Regions from separate parts of the Brevibacillus sp. SAFN-007a genome, predicted to be linked through region 1. Evidence: riboswitches for the same ligand, from Rfam matches in the RefSeq annotation. Region 1 holds a riboswitch; each other region holds the start of a gene.

Region 1 (5,408 bases):
TCGCCAAAGCGTACATCGACGCAGGCGCGGACCTGATCGTCGGCGGTCATCCGCACGTGCTGCAAGGCTTTGAGCAGTATCGTGGCAAATGGATCGCCTACAGTCTGGGCAACTTCATTTTCACGCGCTCGACCGAGCCGAAAACATGGGAAACGATGGTGCTGCAAGCAAGCTGTACGAAAGACGCCGTCTGCGACCTGACGATGCTTCCCTTCCACGCCGAACTGGGACAAGCCGTACCAATGGACGTCACAGAGGGAGCCGCCTTGCGCAAGCGAATCGAATCGCTCTCGGAAAATGTCCAGATTGACCCAGACGGTCGCGTGCAGGCCCGCTCATGAAAAGCGGGCGCGACCGATTGCCGGTTTTCCTTTTACGCTGATTCAAGCAGCGGGAAGCAGCGCACAGCCAGACCGAAATCGCGTGTCAGCATTTCCTCGTGCTCTTCGCAAATCCCCGTTACGATCAGTCCTGCCCGCAGCACACCGCCCAGGTCGAATTGCACTTTCAGCTTCGTCACATTCACGCCCGACTCGCGCAAGAAATGCAGGACGCGATCAGGGGTCGCGGCGGGACACGAGCCTTCGAGATAACACAGCACGCGTTCGTCCTGCGCCTGATTCGGCTGCGCTACCGCCGTTTGTTCCTTCCAGGCCGGATGCGGAGTAAATGGCTGCGTCAACAAATACGCCAAGTCTTCCACAACGGCGCTTGCGGTTGGCAGTTCCCCTGCGCCTCTGCCCGTAAACAGCAGATCGCCAACGATGTTTCCGGAAAGCTGTACAGCGTTGAAGGCATCCTGGATTTGCGCCAGCGGATGGGCGACAGGCAGCATGGTCGGCTGAACGGAAAGCCGGATTCCCTGCTCCGTTTTCTGCGCCTGGGCAATCAGCTTGATCCGGTAGCCCAGCTCGCTTGCGATGCGGATGTGGCCGGGAGACAAATCCGAGATTCCTTTGCGCACGACATGGGTAAGCGGCAGCGATTCGCCGTACACAAGCTGCGCAAGAATGTACAGTTTGTACATCGCGTCGTATCCTTCCACGTCAGAACGCGGGTCGGCTTCCGCATACCCCAGCTCCTGGGCCTGCTTCAGCACTTCCTGATAGGGCAGCTGCTCCGCTTCCATTTTCGTCAGGATGAAGTTCGTCGTGCCGTTGAGAATGCCGCGCACTCCGTGTATATCGTTCGTGCGCAGAAACTGCCGCAGCACGCTCAAAATCGGAATGCCGCCCGCCACACTCGCCTCGTAGGCCAAATGAACCTGATGCCGGTTGGCCAAATCGACCAGCTCTGTGCCGCGTTTGGCAAGCAACTCCTTGTTCGCGGTCACCACATGGCAGCCTTTTTCGATCAGGGCGCGCACGTAGTCGTACGTCGGCTCGACGCCCCCCATGACCTCGACAACAATGTCCACGTCACTTTTCAGCACCTCCTCAAAATCTGTAGTCAACAGCGCGGGATCTACCTGAACGGCCCGTTCTTTTTCCGAATCGCGGACCAACGCTTTGACAATCTCGATTCGTTTGCCCAATCGAGCGGCCAGCTTTTCCTGCTGCGACCGAATCGTTTTGATGACGCCGCCCCCTACTGTTCCCAAACCTAGCAACCCTACCTTGACTACGCCTGCGCTCATGTCTACCACCTCATCGCCCATTTTCGTAAAAAGAAAAAACCTTCCCGCTAAGAAGAAGGCTTGCATCGACGAATCCCTCTCCTTATCTCCCAGGACGCTTCCGCCCTGCAGGAATTGGCACCTTGTTGCAGCATGCAACGGTTGCCGGGCTTCATCGGGCCAGTCCCTCCACCTCTCTGGATAAAGAACATGTTGAATTTTTGCTCTTTCTTCTCTAAGGAAGCGGCGTAGCCATTGCCTGTTGCCAAGCAAAACGTCCAGCAGGCTGCTTCCCCGCTTTTTGTCCATCCCTGTACAGGAACGCTCCGAAATGATTGCCGCCCGGACTGGACGCTTCCTCCTCCGTTTACGTTTCCGCTTGGGCATTTGCAGACCTGCCGCATAGTCGAACATCAAAAAAACCTTCTTCGCTAAGAAGAAGGTTCGCCTTGACTGCTACGATGGACCCGCTTCTTATCTTTCGAGGCGAAAACGCCCCGCAGGAATTGGCACCTTGTCGCACATGCAACGGTTGCCGGGCTTCATCGGGCCAGACCCTCCACCTCTCTGGATAAGAACTGTGTTTGTTGTTGAGCCTATTCTAAGAAATTCCATCGGATTCGTCAACAAAATTCTTTCTGTGCCCGCCGTAAAAAGGCGTCTGCAAATCGTCCGCCTATGTTCCCTGCCAGCCTTCAAACAGCAGCACCCTTGCCGGAGCCGCATCTGTACCAATCAGCTTCAACGGGGCCGCGACCATAAAGTAGTTTCCGGCAGGCACTTCGCGAAGCCGCAATCCCTCGATCACAATGACGCCTGCGCCAAACAATGTCTTATGGGTCGGGTGTCCTTCCTGGCTGCGCTCAATCCCCAGTGCATCTGTGCCGACGCCGCGCACGCCCTTTTCCGCCAAATACTCCGCGCCGTCTCGGGCCAAATAGACGAACTCGAACGAAAAGGCATCCTCCCACGAATTTTTCGTTTGAAACAGGACAAACTCTCCGGGGGCAATGTCGCAGCCTTCCAGCTCCGCCCGCCCGATCTTGTCCTGCACATGCGTCAGGTCGAGCACGCGGCAGTTTCCTACCAGCTTTTCCAGCGGAATGCTTTCCAGCGTCTCGCCACCCTGCACCATGTGCAGCGGTGCGTCCACGTGCGTGCCAGCATGCACATCCATATCGATTCTCGATTCGGTTACATAGCCGTTGGTTGCGGACAAAATCCTCGGCTGCTTCTCCGGCTTGTTTTTGTACACCGTCATCCCTTCAAAAATAGGCGCGGTCACATCATACATTTTCATTGCCCTTCGCCTCCCCGTTTCGCTCGTTTTTTCCTGTCTCCGTCGGCCTGCTTCTTCCTCGCAGATCGGCCGGAAAGACGACGCCGATTTGTCTTCTCGCCTCGTCCATGACTTCCATCGTCCATCTGGAGGCTGCATGAGAATTCGTTGTCGACTCTCTGGCGCCCACCGCAGCCAGCCGGATGAACTCCCTGATTTCGTAATGCATGGGTGGCAACGTCTGGGGCCTGGTCACATCCTCGCTCCTGCCGTCCCGGTAGCGAATCTCGATGCGTGTCAGGTGGTTGATTTTATCAATCACCATCGTGGCATCCTCCCCCTGAATCTCTGCCGGCTGATAAGAAGTCGTAATCTTGGAAAAGCCGAGGATGGCATCCATCTCTTCGTACTTCAACAGCATGCTGCCCGCCCCGTCTACCCCTGACGCCAACACGACGCCTTCCGCCTTGACCTGCTTGGGCTTGCCAAACAGCACGATCGCAGGATACAGGCAGTAGATCCCGATATCCATCAAGGCCCCGTTGGAATAAGCTGGGTCAAAAGCCCGCTGAACCTCACCCGCACGGTAGGCATCGTAACGGGAGGAATACTGACAAAGGCTGGCGACCAAGCGGCGAATCTTGCCCAGCTTGGGCAAATGGTGCTGAATCGTCACAAAGTTGGGCAAAAGCGTAGATTTGACTGCTTCCATGAGCAGCACATCATGCTTTTTTGCCGCCGCGAGCATCGCCGCTACCTCATCCGCGTTCGAGGCGAGCGGCTTTTCACACAGCACGTGCAGCCCCAAGCTCATGCACTGGATAGCCTGCTCGGCATGAAAGCAATTGGGGCTGGCAATATAGACAGCGTCGATCTGTCCGCTCGCTGCCATCTGTATCGGATCGGTATAGCAAAAAGGAGCCGCGAACTTGTCGGCGAATTCCTTGGCGCGCTCAATCGTTCGCGAACAAACCGCTTGCAGGGAAAAGCCTTCTACCGTAAGACCTGCCTGGATGAATTCCTCTGTAATCCAGTTGGTGCCGATTACGCCAAATCGCATGAATCGCTTTCCCCCTTCTCTTTTTCGCTGGTTCGCCGAAGCTGACGGACTTGACCAGACAGCTTTTTCCCTGGTTCGCCGCAATCGGCAGACTGGCGGACGCTTTTTCGCTGCTTCCACCAAAGCGCGAAGCTCTGGCGGATGGCACAGGCCGCACTCCCGTCAGACTTTACCGATGCGCTGGCTCCAGCTCCCGTTCGGCTACGTGATCCAGCCACCAGGAAAACCCTTCTTCCCGAAGCAAATCGCGCGCTGCCTCAGGCCCGTACGAACCAGCCTCATACGACACAAGCGGGACGAGATTGCGCTCGAAGGCCGCAAGAATCGGCTCCACCCATTGCCACGCCAGGCGCACTTCGTTCCAATGGGCGAAGTAGGTGGAATCTCCGCGCAGCGCATCGAACAATAGCCGCTCGTACGCTTCCGGAACGTCCTTGTGGCCTGAGCTGAAATCAACCGTGACCGGCTCAAGCTTGTCGCTGTGGACCGGATTTTTACTATTCAACTGCAAGGCGATTCCTTCTTCGGGGTGCACGTTGATGATGAGCAAGTTGGGCGCTGTCTTTTCCTGCTTCTCCCGGTAAAGCCGCTCCAAAGGGTTTTTGAATTCGATGACGATACGGGTTGCTTTTTCCTTCAACCGCTTTCCTGTGCGAATGTAAAAAGGCACCCCGCTCCAAAACGGATCGTCAATCCAGACCCGTGCGGCTATATACGTTTCCGTCATGGATGCAGGCGATACTCCAGGCTCGTCCCGGTAGCCGACAACCGGAGTCTCTCCGATTCGCCCCGCGCTATACTGGGCGCGAACGACGTTTTTCGCCACGTCTTCTATGGCCAGCGGCCGCACAGCCTCCATCACCTTGCGCTTTTGCGCTCGAATATCTGTTGCCGTGATCCGCTTGGGAATGTGCATGGCGACCATCATCAGCATTTGCAGCATGTGGTTTTGCACCATGTCGCGGAGTGCCCCGGCCTGCTCGTAATAGGCGGCCCGCTCCTCCACGCCAACCGTTTCGCTGGCTGTGATCTGCACGTTTGCGATGTGCCGATTGTTCCACAGCGCGGCAAAAACAGGGTTGGCAAACTCCAGTGCCTCCAGATTCTGGACCATGGCCTTCCCCAAGTAATGATCGATCCGGTAAATCTCTTCTTCGGAAAACGCTTTTGTCAGCTTTTGATTCAGGTCTTCAGCCGATTTCAGGTCCCGTCCAAACGGCTTTTCGATAATCAGGCGCTTCCAGCCTTTTGGGGAGCCCAAGCCGCTTTGGCGGATGTTGGCCGCAATGACCTCGAAAAACTCGGGCGCCACCGACAGATAAAACATGCGATTTTGCGGGAGGTTGAACTCCTGTTCCCGTTGCTCGATCCGTTCACGCAACGTCGCGTATGCCGCTTCATCCGTCACATCGGCTGCTACATACGAAAACGCCGACAAAAATCGCTCCAGCAGC
Region 2 (5,408 bases), on a different contig from region 1:
AAAAAGAAGGCTGACGCCGTTTCAAAGGCATCAGCTTCGGGAAGAAGGGAAAGGGAGGCTGGTCAACTGGCAGACAAAATACCGAGCGGTCCGTTTTCATCAAGGATCGACTCCAGCTCGTAGACGGAGATGGGGAACATCGGAAAGCCGACATAGTATGGAGTGATTTCGTACAGCTGGAAGTAAATCACCAATGATTTGTCCGCGACGTAAAAGTCTTGATCGGGCTTGATCGTTGTAAATCCGTTCAGCGTGGGAATTTGCCGTTCCTGGATCTGGCGTTTGATATTCTCGGACAGGACCCTGACGTAATCGCTGCCCGGCTTGAACAGTTCGCGCAGCGTATAGAGCTTGCCTGTATGGATATTTGCCGTCACCGACCCGAGAAACGTCATGCCGTGGGCCATTTGCGGCGTGTAGGCGTAATTGTTCATGGTGACGCTGAAAATGCCGCGTTCATTGGTTTTGATTTCGTAGCTTCCTTGCATTTGCGTATTTCCCGGTACTTGTACCCGCTGCTGCTCATGAATCAAGCCCTGGACGGTTTGCAAAAGGGCGCGGTTGATTTCTTTTTCTGCTTGCTGATTGGCGATCCCGGCCAGTTGCGGGTAATAGATCGTGGTGTTGGGACGTTGGATCGTCCGCGTCAGTACGGTGGCTGGCAAAAGCTGAAGTTGATCTTCCACGGTTCGTAGTTCCTTTCCAGATGTCATAAAATAAGGGGTATGATTGTAGCCTATTCTTCATTCGTCTTGGCTGTTCTCACTTTTTTCACAAATGAGGCAATCTGCGCGGGTTATAATGGAAAAAGAATCCGATACATAAGTAGCAGGGAAAAGGGGGGCATTTATGATTCGATTGATTCGCAACACGTTAACGGACAAAGAAGGATTTATGATTTTTATCCTATGGAACCACCTGTGGATGGCAGGACTCATTGCCTATCAATTTGATGCTAATTTCTGGAAGGTGACATCCCTCGGATTGCTGGTCACGCTTGTCGCTTCACCGTTTTACTTTATTAAAAAAGACAGCCCGGTCATTCGTTACCTCGTAGCGATTGGACTGATGTATTACGCGATTGCGTTCGACCATTTCACGACGTATCCGGAGGTTTCGTTTCTCGCTTTTGTCGTGATGGGCTTTCTGGCGGCTTACCTGGACTGGAAGCTGGTCGTGAGTGCCGGGATCGGGCAAATCATTGTGACGCTGGTCGGATTCTACACAGGCTCGTATGATATCTTCAGCGGCGAGGCCAACGAGCTGAATCTGGTCCTGCGCATCATGGTGAGTTTGATGATGATGGGAGCGGTAACGTACCTCTGTCTGGCGGGACAAGCTTCTCTGCAAAGGGCCAACCTCGCCCGTCAGGAAGCGGAGGAAAAAGAACGCCGTCTGGGAGAGCTGCTTGCCCACATCCAGCAGATGACCGAGCAGATTGACCGGACGACAGAGCACGTACACGAGCATGCCGAAGGAACGAAGCGCAATACGGATGAAATGATGCTCGCCTTCAAGGAAGTGGCGACGGGGATGGAATCGCAGGCCAATTCGACGGTGAAAATCGAAGAAGAGGTGCAGTCGATCGACCAGGAGATCGTGGCGGTCACAGAGCAGACGAATGCGATGAAGAGCGAATCCGATCAAAACAACCGCCGTCTGAAGGAAAGCGTCGACATGATGAAAGAGCTGTCGCAGCAGATGGAACAGATTGTGTCTGCCGTCAACGTGGCGGCGTCGACGATTCACCAGCTGAACCGTCAGGCCAATCGGGTCGAGGAGATTGTAGGAGCGATCAACCAGATTGCGACGCAAACCAACCTGCTTGCGCTCAACGCTGCCATCGAGTCGGCACGCGCAGGCGAGCACGGGCGCGGCTTTGCCGTCGTGGCAGACGAGGTGCGCAAGCTGGCGGAGCAGAGCGCAACCGCTACCCAGGAAATTACCGAGATTCTCAAATCGCTCCACCAGGAAAGCGAGAACGCCGTCCAGCAGATCAGCAACGGAGAGGCTTCGGTGGCCAAGGGGCAGGAACTGGCTGTAAAAACAGTGGCGTCGATCGAGGCCGTGCGCTCCGGCATGACGGCCTTCCTCCAGGCAGCCGAGCATGTCGGCTCCAGCATGAATCGGGTCAAAATGCGCTCGGGCGAAGTGGCGATGGAAATGTCGACGATTACGGCTGTCACCGAGCAATCGCTCGCAAATCTGGAGGAGCTGTTTGCCACAGCGGAAAACCAGCATCAAAAGGTGCGGGAAATTACCGAAGAGCTGGGCGAGCTGAACCATCTGTCGCATCGACTTCAGCAAACCTTCCGCAGCCAATAAGCGCGAATTGCTGAATTGCCGAATTGGCGGGAACAGTCTGAAAAAACGATTGCTTTTTCAACGGGTTCTGCTAGAATAAACTCATTGTAACAGAATAGTTTGATCTCCTTATCGAGAGCGGCGGAGGGACTGGCCCGATGAAGCCCGGCAACCACTGGACATGCGTGACATGGACAGAAAGGTGCCAATTCCTGCAAAACCTGTACCGGGGTTTTGACAGATGAGGAAGAGGACGGCTTCGGACGCAAACTCTTCCTTCGGGAAGAGTTTTTTTGTTGGCAGGAAGGAACAAACACGAATGATAAAATATTTTTTACAATAAATATTCGTGTTTGTTATTGATCTTTTCGGAAAAAAGCCGTACATTACGGAGTAAGGTCCAGAAAAAACGTAGAATGTTCGGATAGGGGCGAAAACACCATGAAAAAGTTGTTGTTGGCACTCACCACCTTTGCTGTATTGGCTACAGGCTGTGCGGCTGGGGGAAATGCGCCTGCTGACCAGCCAAAAGAAGAAGCGACAGGGCAAGAAGGTGCCGGGAAGAAGCGCATTGCGCTGATTTTGCCGGAAAAAATCGGGGTGAACCCGTTCTTCCAGCAAATGGACGAGGGCGCGAAAAAAGCAGGACAGGAATTTGGCGCAGAAGTGAAAACGATTGAGTCTACCGACCACGGCGCCATCGAAGAAAATCTGCGCGTCGCGGTGGCGGAAAACTACGATCTGATTATCACGTCTTCCTTTGAATCGGAAGACGCGTTGAAAAAAGTGGCGGCCGAAAATCCTGACCGCAACTTCGCGATTATTGATACCGTAGTAGATTTGCCGAACGTGCGCAGCGTGACCTTCCGTGAGCAGGAAGCGGCTTACCTGATGGGGGCGGCGGCCGGTCTTGCCACGAAGACCAACAAAGTCGGCATGGTTGTCGCCATGGACATTCCGTTGTTGAAGAAATGGACAGGCGGCTTCCAGGAAGGATTGAAGGCAACCAATCCCAACGCGGAGTTTTTGGTGAACTACGTAGGAAGCTTCTCTGACCCGGCAAAAGCGAAGGAGCTGGCGCTGCTGCAAGCATCCAAAGGCGCCGACTTCATCAACGGAGCGGCAGCGGTTGGCGACCTCGGGGTGTTCGAGGCCGCGAAGGAAAAAGGCTTCTATACAGCGGGACAGGACGTGGACCGCACCACGATTGACCCGGAGCACATCGTGTTGTCCCAGCTGAAAGGGACAGATACCGCCGCGTACGAAACCGTGAAGTCGTTTGTGGAAGGCTCGTTCAAGCCCGGCGTCATCTCGTACGGCCTGAAAGAAAAAGGCGTAGGCGTTACCTATGTGACGCATGAGAGCCAGACACCTTTGAACGCTTTTATTGGGCAGGAAGTCGTGGACAAAGTCAAAGCGATCAGCGAGGAAATCGTCGCTGGTACCCGCAAAGTGCCGGACTCGTTTTAAAAACGGGCGCACCGGGCAGGATGGTGACCGACTACAGCTGTGTAGTCGGTCTTCCTTATAGACAAAAAGGCAAAAGCATCGAACAAAGGCGAGGCTAGGTGAGGCGAAGCGCAAAGAAGGAGGGGCAAGGATGACCGTTCGGTTGGAAATGCGGAACATGACCAAGAAATACGGCGATTTTACGGCAAACGACAAGGTCTCGTTTTCGCTTGCGGCGGGAGAAGTTCACGCCATCGTCGGGGAAAACGGCGCGGGCAAGACGACGCTGATGCGGATGCTGTACGGCATGGAGCAGCCGACGTCCGGCGAGATCGTGCTAGACGGCAAGCCTGTCGTTTTTCGCGGGCCGCAGGACGCGATTCGCAACGGAATCGGGATGGTGCATCAGCACTTCATGCTGTTTGGCGACTTTCGCGTGGCGGAAAATATCGTGATCGGCTACGAGCCGCAGCAGGCCGGATTTTTTCGCCGGAAGGACGCCGTGGAAAAGGTCCGCGCACTAAGCGAGCAGTACCGGATTCCGATTGATCCAGAGGCCAGAGTGTCGAAGTGCTCTATCGGCGAGCAGCAGCGTGTGGAAATTCTCAAGGTGCTGTACCAGGGAGCGGACATCATCGTGCTGGACGAGCCGACTGCCGTGCTGACGCCGCTTGAAGTGCGCGAGCTGTTGCAGACGATCCGCAATCTGGCGGAGAGCGGGAAGAGCGTCATTTTGATTACCCACAAGCTGCAGGAAGTGATGGAGGTCGCTGATCGGATCACGGTGCTGCGCGGCGGCAAGGTGACGGGCACGGTAGCGCGCGACGAGACGAATGTGGACGATCTGGCCCGGCTGATGGTCGGACGCGAGCTGCGGGAGCTGAGCGAGCGCGTCGACCTGGAGCGGGGGCCGCTTTTGCAGGTGGAGAACGTGACGGTTCGGGAAAAGCAGACGCTGGTCGACCGGGTCAGCTTTACCGTGCATCACGGGGAAATTGTCGGCATCGCGGGCGTATCGGGCAACGGCCAGTCCGAGCTGCTGCAAGCGATCAGCGGCTTGCGGACGGTACAGGAGGGAACGATTCGGCTGGGCGGCAAGGACATCACCAACCAGGCTGTGGCGACGATTCGCGAGGCAGGCTTGGCGCACATTCCGGAGGATCGCTACCTGTGGGGGGTAGCCAAGCTGGAGAGCGTCGAGGAGAACGCGCTGATGGGCTACCAGCGAAAGCCAGCGTTCAATCGGCGCGGCGTCGTGTTGCGCGAATCTTTTCGCCAGGTCGTCAGAGGCTGGGTAGAAACGTTCGCGATCAAGACAGGCTCCAGACAGCTTCAGGAGCTTGCCGGGAATTTGTCGGGCGGAAACCTGCAAAAGCTGATCGTGGCGCGTGAGCTGGGACACGAGACTCCGTTTTTGATCGCGGCAGAGCCGACCAGGGGCGTCGATATCGGCGCGATGGAGTACATCCATCAGGCGCTGATCGACAAGCGCAATGCGGGTGACGGGATTTTGCTGGTCTCGTCCGAGCTGTCGGAAATTTTGGCGCTGTCCGACCGCATTTTGGTGATGTACAAAGGGCGGATCGCCGGAGAGCTTTCGCGCAAAGAGGCAACCGAGGAAAAAATCAGCGTGTTAATGGCGGGAGGAAGCGTTC
Region 3 (5,408 bases), on a different contig from region 1:
ACGAGCAAAGGCATCAGGGACAAAGCGAACCTGCAATCCGACAAGCGCCTGTTGGGCGGGCAAATTCGCGTGGCGCTCTACAACGAGGACTTTGCCAAAAAAGGTCTTGGCAGCATCATCGACACGCTGTACCGCGATCCCTCGCTGTCCAGCCGGTTGTTCCCGTGCGTGCTGGAAGGCAATGCCTACGACACGTTGACGTATCCGTACCCGGAGGAAGGCAATATCGGAATCTACCTGTACCGGATGATTGAACAAAACGTACACGGGGAAAAAATCCCGTCTGCCACCATGCACGAATTTTTTCGCGCGTACTATGACACCGGGATCGACCCGATCATGCCGTACATCGCCAGAAAAGGGGACGAGCTGCAAATCAAAGGGGTCGCATTGTTTCAGGGGGATCGCTTCGTGGGCTGGATCACGCCCAGGGAAGCGTTTCTCATCAAGCTCGTGCATGGGAAATTCCGCGTCGGCAGCTACGAGACGTCCGTGCCCGTCCATATTTTCGGGGAGACAGACAAGGAGCGCGGTCATGACACGGATACGGTACACCTTGCTTTTGATACGATTTCCAGCAGTGCCCGCGTTCAACTGGAACAAGTATCGCCCCCGGTGTTCGATGTTCGCATCCGTTTGCAGGCGCGAATTCTTGAGCTGTCCAGGCCGTTGAAGCTGGAAGAAGCTTCGCTGATGAAAACGATGGAGAAGGCTTTGGAACAGAAAATCCAGCAGGAGCTGGAACAGGTCGTCCAAAAGCTTCAGGGCCTGAATGTCGATCCGGTCGGCTTTGGCATCATCTATCGCGCGCAGCGCAGAGGGCTGGAGCGCTTTTCTCCCAGCGATTGGCGGAAGATGTTTCGGGAAGCGACGTTCCGTTTTCATGTCAAAGCGACCATCATTCGGAATGGAGTCATGGATTAAAAAAGTTTTTCCTGTGATTGCTATTGACGAGATATTTTCAAAAAGGATATAATCCGGTTTGTATCAGAAAACGATGAAAAACGAATATCCTATGCGTGGAAATCTTTCTTATCAAGAGAGGCGGAGGGACAGGCCCGATGAAGCCCGGCAACCGGTTCATTTTATGAAAATGGACGTCGCGGTGCCAATTCCTACAAGATTGGTTGGATCTTGATAGATGAGAAAGGTGGATGCGAACGTATATATGCGTTGCAGCCCCTTTTTCGTTTATGAAAAAGGGGTTTTTACGTTTTTCACAAGGAATGTACGGAGATTTGCAGGAGGTGGATGCGTTGATTCAATTACAGAATTTGCATAAAAGCTATCAGGTACAGGGCAAGACGATTCCGGCCTTGCTCGGGATTGACCTTTCCATAGAGCAAGGAGAAATTTACGGGATTATCGGCCATTCCGGGGCAGGGAAAAGCACGCTGATCCGTTGCATCAACCTGTTGGAGCGGCCCACGTCGGGACAGGTTATTGTCAATGGGGTGGATTTGACCAAGCTCGACGACGCCAAGCTTCAGGAAAAGCGCCGCGAGATCGGGATGATTTTTCAACACTTCAACCTGCTGTCCTCTTCGACGGTTGCGGAAAATGTCGCGTTTCCGCTCAAGCTGGCAAAGCGTCCCAAAGAAGAGATTCAGAAAAAAGTGGACGACCTGCTCAAGCTGGTAGGCTTGGAAGCCCATCGGGACAAATATCCGTCCCAACTCTCCGGCGGTCAGAAGCAGCGCGTCGGCATTGCGAGGGCATTGGCGAACGACCCGAAAGTGCTTTTGTGCGACGAGGCGACCTCGGCTCTCGATCCGCAGACGACCAACTCGATTTTGGCGCTGCTGTTGGACATTAATCGCAAGCTGGGCTTGACCATCGTGCTGATTACCCACGAAATGCATGTCATCCGTTCCACTTGTGACCGGGTCGGCGTGATCGACGGCGGGAAAATCGTCGAGTCGGGCGAGGTGCTGGATGTGTTCCTCAAGCCGCAGCATCCGACAACGCAGGAATTTGTCGAGCAAGTGGCGGATTCCACCGAGCTGCGCGAAGCGGTGGCGCACGAAAAAGCAGCGGGGAACCGCACGATTGCGCGCGTGACTTTCCTGGGGGAAAAGACGTACCAGCCGATCTTGTTCCAGACAATGCAGGAGACAGGCACGGTATTCAGTATTTTGCAGGGAACGATTTCCCGGATGAAGGATACGCCGTACGGCCAACTGGTCGTCGAACTGGAAGGCGATATCCGGCAAAACGAAAAAACCATCGAGACGTTGCGTCAGCGTGGCTTGGAAGTAGAGGTGATATAGATGGACTGGACTATGGAAAATGTGGATTGGTCGGAGATTGCCGAGGGTACACTAGATACGCTGACGATGCTGGGCTTCTCCACGCTGTTTACGATTTTGATCGGCTTGCCGCTGGGAATCATTTTATTCCTTACTTCGCGAGGACAATTGCTGCAAAACAAGGCGTTTTACTCGGTTGCCTCCTTCATCGTCAACGTGTTGCGTTCCGTACCGTTTATCATTTTGATGATCTTGCTGATTCCTTTTACGAAACTGCTTGTGGGCACGTCGCTCGGTGTACTCGGAGCGATTCCGCCGCTCGTGATCGGAGCCGCCCCGTTTTTTGCCCGGCTGGTGGAAACCTCGCTGCGGGAGGTAGATCGCGGAGTCATTGAGGCTGCTCAGTCGATGGGCGCGTCCAATTGGCAAATCATTTGGAATGTCCTGCTGCCAGAGTCTCGTCCGGGACTGATTGCCGGCATTACGATCACGACGGTTGCGCTCGTGTCCTACACCGCCATGTCCGGGGTAATCGGCGGCGGCGGTCTGGGGGATTTGGCCATCCGCTACGGCTATCAACGCTTCCAGACGGATGTGATGATTGTCACGGTCGTCATTTTGCTCGTGTTGGTACAGATCTTACAAACGCTGGGCGATCGCCTGGTATTGCGCTTTAGCCGCAAGTAAGGTCTTTCCATATAAGCTTGCAAGTGCAAGAATCAAAAAAAGTAGGGGGAAATCATTGATGAAAAAGCTAGTCGTATCTGTACTTTCTACCGTATTGGCATTTTCTTTGGCAGCGTGCGGGGGCAAAACGGAAACAGCTCCAGCTCCGGCTGAAGGCGGCGCACAAGGCGGACAGCAAGAAGTAACGTTGAAAGTAGGCGCTTCCCCAATTCCACACGCAGCAATCTTGAAGCACATTGCACCAAAACTGAAAGAGCAAGGCGTCATCCTGGAAGTACAAGAGTTCACCGACTACGTACAGCCAAACGTACAGCTGAACGAAAAACAACTGGACGCAAACTTCTTCCAGCACAAGCCGTACCTGGAAGACTTCAATAAAGGCCAAAACATGGATCTGCAACCGGTGGTAGCGGTACACATCGAGCCGTTCGGTGCGTACAGCAAAAAAATCAAATCGGTTGACGAGCTGGCGGAAGGCGCAACCATCGCGCTGCCAAACGATCCGACCAACAGCGGACGCGCCCTCGCCCTTCTGGAGAAAAATGGCGTCATCAAGCTCAAAGAAGGCGCAGGCATCAGCGGAACAGTGAAAGACATTGTGGAAAACAAGAAAAACCTGAAGTTCAAAGAGGTAGAAGCAGCGATGCTGCCACGCGTTCTGGAAGAAGTCGATCTGGCGCTGATTAACACCAACTACGCGCTCGAAGCGAAGCTCGTACCGACCAAAGACGCGCTGTTCATCGAAGACAAGGAATCTCCGTATGCGAACTTCCTGGTCGCTCGTCCTGACAACAAAGACTCCGAAGCCATCCAAAAGCTGGCGAAGGAACTGACTTCTCCTGAAGTGAAAAAATTCATTGAAGAGGAATACAAAGGCTCCATTATTCCCGCATTCTAATCAAGAAGGAATGGAAGAAGCAACGAAAAGCCCAAGCAGCCCAAGTGCTGGTTGGGCTTTTTGTGTGCGCAGATTGATCGCTATGCAGGCGTTCGGCCGAAAGCGGCGATTCAGCGTAATCGCCTGACAGTCTGCATAGTTTGTCTGGGATGAGGCATACTTCATGTAATGAAGAATGTGAATTTATTTCCCTTTACATAATTTGATCTTTGAATAAAAGATAATTAAGCTTGTTAAAATTGTCTTCAATATTACTAAAAATGCAGTATATTTGTGGAAGGAGTTTTCCAAGGAGTGTCAGGCAGATAAAAAGGGGGCAACACCAATGAAAAAAAGCGTTTTTGCAGCGATCAGCTCCATCCTCGTCCTGAGTGCGGCGCTGGCTGGCTGTGGTGGCGGCGAGAAAGCAGGAGAACAGGGAAATTCAGCTGGAAGTGAACAAACAAGCGGCCCAAAAATTCTGCGCATGAACATGAAGAGTGAGCCGCCGACGGCTGACCCTGGCTTGGCGGAGGATTCTACATCCGGCGCTGTGTTGCTTGCGACTTTTGACGGGCTGACTCGGATCGGCAAAGATGGCAAACCGCATGAATCCGTCGCAGAAAAAATCGACATCTCGGAAGATGGACTGACGTATACCTTCCACCTGCGCGACAGCAAATGGAGCAACGGCGATCCCGTCACGGCGAAAGACTTTGAATACGCATGGAAGCGGGCGCTCGATCCCAAGTTCGGCTCCACGTATGCGTACCAGCTGTACTACCTGAAAAACGCGGAAGAGTACAACACGGGAAAAGCAAAAGCAGAAGAGGTGGGCGTCAAGGCAACCGATGACAAAACGCTCGTGGTGACCTTGAAAAACCCGACGCCGTTTTTCCTCGAGCTGACGGCCTTCTACACCTACTTCCCGGTCAACCAGAAAGTAGTCGAATCCGCAGCAAACTGGGCGGGCGAGGCCAAGACGCACGTAGGGAACGGCCCGTTCAAAATCGAGACGTGGGAGCATAAGAGCAAGCTCGTTCTCGCGAAAAACGAGAACTACTGGGATAAAGACGCTGTCAAACTGGACAAAATCGACTTCTCCATGATCGAAGATGAAAACACCGAGCTGTCCATGTTTGAAAATGGCGAGCTGGATTGGGCGGGTGCCCCTACCAGCGCACTCCCCACCGATGCGATTCCGGCTTTGAAAGAGTCCGGCAAAATGCAAACCCGTGCGATTGCGGGTACGTACCTGTACAAATTCAACACGGAGCAGCCGCCGTTCAACAACGCGAAAATCCGGAAAGCGTTCGCCTATGCGATTGACCGCAAAACGATCATCGACAACGTAACACAAGCGAACCAGGAGCCAGCGATGGGGCTGGTGCCGCCAACCATGGCAGTAGCGGCTGGCCCGTACTTCAAAGACGGCGATGTGGAAACAGCGAAACGACTGCTGGAGGAAGGAATGAAGGAAGAAGGCATCACCAAGCTGCCGCCCCTGACTCTTTCCTATAATACATCCGAAGGCCACAAAAAAATCGCCGAAGCCATCCAGGATCAATGGAAAAAAGCGCTCGGCGTAGAAGTAA
Region 4 (5,408 bases), on a different contig from region 1:
TTCGTATGATAGGTTAGATAGATTTCGAACGAGGATGTTTGCGTGTGGCAGGATGAGGGGAGATCGTCTGAAAGCAGCGAACAGAAAACAGCACCCGAAACTAGAAAAGCGGCACGCTTCTCCACGAGAGTTGCGTGCCGCTTTTTACGAGACAAAAACAAGCTTAGTTGACAGTAGAAGGCTGGACGGCGCGTTGCAAGGCCTGTTCCAGATCGCCAATGATGTCGTCGATCGCCTCTGTGCCCACCGACAGCCGGATCAGCCCCGGCGTTACCCCGGCCGCCGCCTGTTCCGCTTCATTCAACTGCTGGTGCGTCGTGCTGGCCGGATGGATGATGAGCGACTTGGAATCACCCACGTTGGCCAGGTGCGAGAACAGTTTCACGGATTCAATCAGTGTTTTGCCTGCCTTCACGCCGCCGCGAATGCCAAAGGTGAGGATGGCGCCAGCACCTTTGGGCAAATATTTTTGCGCCAGCGCGTAGTGGGCGTCGCCTTCCAGGCCAGGGTAGCTGACCCACTCGACCGCTGGATGCGCGGCGAGGAATCGGGCGACAGCCAGTGCGTTTTGGCTGTGCCGCTCGATACGCAGGTGCAGCGTCTCCAAGCCTTGCAGGAACAAAAAGGAGTTGATCGGGGCCACGGCTGCGCCGATATCGCGCTGCAACTGGACGCGGGCCTTGATGATGTAGGCGAGCGGTCCGACGGCTTCCGTATAGACGACGCCGTGGTAGCTCGGGTCCGGTGTCGTCAGGCCCGGGAATTTGCCGTTGTTCCAGTCGAACTTGCCGGAATCGACGATGATGCCGCCAATCGCTGTGCCGTGCCCGCCGATGAACTTGGTCGTGGAGTGGACGACGATGTCTGCGCCATGCTCGAATGGACGGCACAAGATCGGCGAAGCAAACGTATTGTCCACGATCAGCGGCACGCCGTGTTCGTGCGCGATGTCAGCGATTGCCTGCAAATCCGCTACGTCGATGCGCGGATTCCCGATCGTCTCGCAAAAGAGCGCTTTTGTCTTTTCATTGATGAACGCCCGGAAGTTTTCCGGATTGGACTGATCGGCAAAATGAACCTTGATGCCAAGACGCGGGAGCGTGTGCGCAAAAAGGTTGTACGTACCGCCGTACAAACTGCTCGATGCGACAATTTCATCCCCGGCTTGGGCGATATTCAAGATGGAAAAGGTGATCGCTGCCTGACCGGAGGAGGTTGCCAGAGCGCCGACGCCGCCTTCCAGGAGAGCTACGCGTTTTTCAAAGGCGTCCTGGGTCGGATTCATGATGCGGGTGTAAATGTTGCCGAACTCTTTTAAGCCAAACAGGTTGGCGGCATGCTCGGTGTCGCGGAAGACGTAGGAGGTCGTCTGATAGATCGGAACGGCGCGCGAACCTGTTACGGGATCTACTTCTTGCCCACCGTGTACAGCGAGGGTTTCCGGTTTCCATTGTTGCTGCTCAGACATGCGAATCTCTCCTTTATAGGGGGGATGGGGATAAAAAAACGGAGCCATCCTCTGAGTAGAAGTAGGCTCCGGTTAGACACGGGTATGCACTCATCTCTCAGAATCTATGGATTCTGCAGGAATTAGCACCGCGCAAGGCTCGCTTGCTGGTTGCCGGGTTTCATGGGGCCTGTCCCTCCACCGCTCTTGATGAATCTGTCGCTTCAATTGTTGTCATAATTGTATGAAAAACAACACTTCCCTGTCAATATCAAAAATATAAGTTATCAGGTTGGAATTGGTGGGATTGGAGGCGTCATCATAAACTGCCCGCAGCTGTCACAAATTTGTCCTCATCTATCGCCGCTTTCGCCGCCTGCGTCGTTAGAAAATGGCAAGACCCTATGATATGATGGGAGTGGCAGAAAACGACGAAACGATTGTCTTTATAGGAGGAACATACGCAATGAGCCAAGGCGTGAAGGAAATGACCCCGCAGGAGCTGTTGGAAAAGCTCGCGGCCAAAGAAAAGCTTCAGGTGATTGACGTACGTGAGGTGGAGGAGTGGAACGAAGGCCATATTAAAGAAGCCAAGCTGATTCCGCTCGGGTTTTTGCCGCATCGCCTCGACGAGCTGGACAAGGAGGTCCCCATCGTCATGGTGTGCCGCAGCGGCGCCCGCAGCCACAGGGCGACCGAATATTTGAGTGAGCTTGGCTTTGACGCTGCCAATATGGTCGGCGGTATGCTGGCTTGGCCTGGCGAGAAGGAAGTGTAAGCGAAACGCTCGCGACCGTGCTTGTAACGGCGAGACGCGATGGACGCGAAAAAGCAGCATGCGCCATGTACGCGGCAAAGCGGCGGACGCATGAGTCGAACAGGGGAGGAAGAAAATCGTGAGTGAAGAAGCACAGCAACAAAGGTCCGCGTTGCAGCGCCATTGGTTTGTGGTGCTTGCAGGCGTGATAATTCTCGCGATTGTAGGGGTGTTGGGCTACACATACATGGCAAAAGAGCCGATCCCCGTGATGAAGCCGATTGCCGATTTTACGTTGGACAACAGTGACGGCACTTCGTTTACGTTTTCGGAAGGCAAAGGCAAGGTGCGATTGGTCGAGTTCATGTTCACCAACTGTCCGGACATTTGCCCGGCGACGACGTACAACATGTCCAAGCTACAGGAGCAGCTCAAGGAGAAAAAGCTGTTCGGCGACAAGGTCGAGTTCATTTCCATCACCTTTGACCCGGATTTTGATACGCCAGAGGTATTGCAAGCATATGCAGCGAAGTTCAAGGCGGATCAGAGCGGCTGGAAGTTTTTGCGCGGCGATGCCCAGGCGGTGGAAAAGGTGACGAAGGATTTCGGGATGGCGGTAATGAAGCAGCCAGACGGTTCTTTTGCCCATACCGCTCGCATGTTTCTCGTCGATGGTGACGGTAACATGCGCCGCGCCTACGGAATGGCAGCCGACATGGACATGGAGCAGATGCTAAAGGACATGGAGCAGCTTGCGGACTAATCAGGTTGATTCCTCGTACGTGATCTGCACGACATGCTCGGTTTGATTTTCAAATTCAATATGCACCAGTAACGCCCACCTGCGATTGCCCTCCTGGAGCAAGAGCTTGAACGTCTCCTCCGACGTGGTGGGCGTTTTTGCTGTGCGCCCGACGTGTTGGTAGTCGACGATCTCGGCATGCGGATATTTTTTCAGCGTTTCCTGCATCGCCAATCGGCCCCATTTGGCGTAGGGCGGCTGAGCGCAGGCCGGGTCAATGGGGAAGAAGAAAACAAGCAGGATCGCTGCAACGGTGGTCAGGACGCTCCGCGCGAGGTGGATGGCTACAGAGGCTTGCATGGCGTACGACCTCCCTTTTTGTGTGGAAAACAAGCTTGCCATGTAGTTTGAAGTCTTTTTCCGTTGTCATTCGTAGAAAATAGTTACAGTGGGGATGATCGGACAGGTCGCGATCGGGTATCAGTTTGCGGCGATTGACCGAAGATGAATGTGTGGAATTGACAAGACTGGGTGAAACGAACGCTTCGCGTTGTGTTACAATAAGAATGGCATGCTTGGTTCGGGTTCCAAAATCATGCACGATGATGTTAGGAGGAAAAAGTTTGAGTGACGTTAAGATTTTCGCGATGGGCGGCCTCGGCGAGATCGGAAAAAATATGTATTGCGTCGAGTACGAAGATGAAATCATCATCATTGACTGCGGGGTGAAGTTCCCTGAGAACGAAATGTTCGGGATCGATCTGGTCATCCCCGATATCTCCTATTTGGTGGACAACCAGCACAAGATTAAAGCACTCTTGTTAACGCACGGACATGAGGATCACATCGGAGCGATTCCTTATATTTTCAAGCAAATCAACGTGCCGATCTACGGTGGTCGTCTGACCCTGGGCTTGGTCAAGGCGAAGCTGGAAGAGCATCGCATGCAAAATGACGTGAAGATGATTCCGATTTCGGAAGATACGGAGATCCCTTTCCAGCGATTGAAGGCGACCTTTTTCCGCACCAATCACAGCATCCCGGATTCGTTCGGGGTGGTGATTCATACGCCGGAAGGAATGGTTATCCATACCGGCGACTTCAAATTCGACATGACGCCAGTCGGACAGACGACCGAGTACGGCAAGATTGCCAAAATCGGGGCGAGCGGCGACGTGTTGGCGCTGCTTTCCGACAGTACGAACAGCGAGCGCTACGGTTTTACCATGTCGGAGCGCACCGTTGGCGAAGGGATTCTCGACGTGGTGCGCAAAGCGCGCGGGCGGATCATCCTGGCGACATTCGCGTCCAACGTGCATCGTCTCCAGCAGGTGGTAGACGCTGCCGAGCAGTGCAATCGCAAAGTAGCGGTGATCGGCCGCAGTATGGAAAAAGTGTTCCTGATCGGGCAAGAACTGGGCTACATCCAGATGCCGGAGGGGATGCTGATTGATATCAAGCACATTGACAACTACGCCGACAACCAGGTGCTGATTATTTGCACCGGTAGCCAGGGCGAACCGATGGCGGCACTGACCCGAATCGCTTCCGGATCGCATCGGACCGTGTCGATTTACCCGGAGGATACGGTCATCATCTCGGCTTCGCCGATTCCGGGCAACACGATCAATGTGAGCCGGACGATTGACAAGCTGTACCGCGCAGGCGCCAATGTCGTACTCAGTCACGTGTTTGACATTCACGCGTCCGGTCACGGCAGCAGCGAAGAGCTGAAGCTCATGCTCAACTTCATCCGTCCCAAGTATTTTATTCCGATTCACGGGGAGTACCGGATGCTGAAGACGCACGCGAAGCTGGCGCAGCAAGTAGGCATTGACGAGAGCAACATTTTCCTCATGGATAATGGAGACGTGCTGAACTGCAACCGCGAAAAGGCATGGCTCAGCAAGGTTCCCGCCGGCATCGTGCTGATCGACGGCAGCGGCATCGGCGACGTGGGCAACATCGTCCTGCGCGACCGCAAGCATTTGGCGGAGGACGGTTTGATGGTCGTGGTCGTCAGCCTCGATATGAAAAACTTCAAGATTTTGACCGGACCGGACATTGTCAGCCGCGGCTTTGTATACGTGCGCGGTTCGGAATCGCTCATCCAGGAAGCCACGCTGTTGGTTCGCCAGCGGCTCCAGGAAGCGCTGGACAAGAAGATCAAGGAATGGTCGGAGCTCAAGTCCCAGATCAACGAGGTTATCAAGCCGTTTATTTATGAAAAGACAGGCCGCAATCCGATGATTCTCACGATATTGATGGAAGTGTAGCACGGAACCACTTCTTCATTCTCCTGGGGACACGATCAGGTTATAATAATACGTAAATGGAAACGTGATACAAAGGAGAGGTTGCCCCATGATGTCTTATGAAGCGTATATGAGCCAGGTCATTCAACCGATGCGCGACGAACTGACTCGCAACGGATTTGTGGAACTGCGCACGGCAGAAGAGGT

The links. A riboswitch is a leader RNA that binds a small molecule or an ion and turns the genes downstream of it on or off. The one in region 1 is predicted to bind S-adenosylmethionine.
Region 2: linked by a shared signal. The riboswitch ahead of ACTHO6_RS04220 (BMP family lipoprotein) and the one ahead of ACTHO6_RS08195 (homoserine dehydrogenase) in region 1 are both predicted to bind S-adenosylmethionine.
Region 3: linked by a shared signal. The riboswitch ahead of ACTHO6_RS13295 (methionine ABC transporter ATP-binding protein) and the one ahead of ACTHO6_RS08195 (homoserine dehydrogenase) in region 1 are both predicted to bind S-adenosylmethionine.
Region 4: linked by a shared signal. The riboswitch ahead of ACTHO6_RS13345 (homocysteine synthase) and the one ahead of ACTHO6_RS08195 (homoserine dehydrogenase) in region 1 are both predicted to bind S-adenosylmethionine.

Annotation. Positions count from the first base shown of each region.
Region 1 is NZ_JBQCKK010000005.1:52,618-58,025, forward strand. It holds gene ACTHO6_RS08190 (CapA family protein) at 1-341, shown strand, start outside; gene ACTHO6_RS08195 (homoserine dehydrogenase) at 374-1,636, opposite strand; SAM riboswitch class I at 1,716-1,823, opposite strand; SAM riboswitch class I at 2,087-2,193, opposite strand; gene ACTHO6_RS08200 (cyclase family protein) at 2,292-2,915, opposite strand; gene ACTHO6_RS08205 (Gfo/Idh/MocA family protein) at 2,902-3,954, opposite strand; gene zwf (glucose-6-phosphate dehydrogenase) at 4,124-5,408, opposite strand, start outside.
Region 2 is NZ_JBQCKK010000002.1:169,227-174,634, forward strand. It holds gene ACTHO6_RS04210 (DUF3298 domain-containing protein) at 63-686, opposite strand; gene ACTHO6_RS04215 (methyl-accepting chemotaxis protein) at 850-2,325, shown strand; SAM riboswitch class I at 2,431-2,552, shown strand; gene ACTHO6_RS04220 (BMP family lipoprotein) at 2,746-3,774, shown strand; gene ACTHO6_RS04225 (ABC transporter ATP-binding protein) at 3,905-5,408, shown strand, end outside.
Region 3 is NZ_JBQCKK010000011.1:47,532-52,939, reverse strand. It holds gene ACTHO6_RS13300 (Ger(x)C family spore germination protein) at 1-924, shown strand, start outside; SAM riboswitch class I at 1,030-1,148, shown strand; gene ACTHO6_RS13295 (methionine ABC transporter ATP-binding protein) at 1,257-2,270, shown strand; gene ACTHO6_RS13290 (methionine ABC transporter permease) at 2,271-2,936, shown strand; gene ACTHO6_RS13285 (MetQ/NlpA family ABC transporter substrate-binding protein) at 2,995-3,834, shown strand; gene ACTHO6_RS13280 (peptide ABC transporter substrate-binding protein) at 4,160-5,408, shown strand, end outside.
Region 4 is NZ_JBQCKK010000011.1:57,334-62,741, reverse strand. It holds gene ACTHO6_RS13345 (homocysteine synthase) at 164-1,468, opposite strand; SAM riboswitch class I at 1,556-1,664, opposite strand; gene ACTHO6_RS13340 (rhodanese-like domain-containing protein) at 1,914-2,225, shown strand; gene ACTHO6_RS13335 (SCO family protein) at 2,344-2,967, shown strand; gene ACTHO6_RS13330 (YqzG/YhdC family protein) at 2,968-3,306, opposite strand; gene rnjA (ribonuclease J1) at 3,552-5,222, shown strand; gene ACTHO6_RS13320 (BrxA/BrxB family bacilliredoxin) at 5,311-5,408, shown strand, end outside.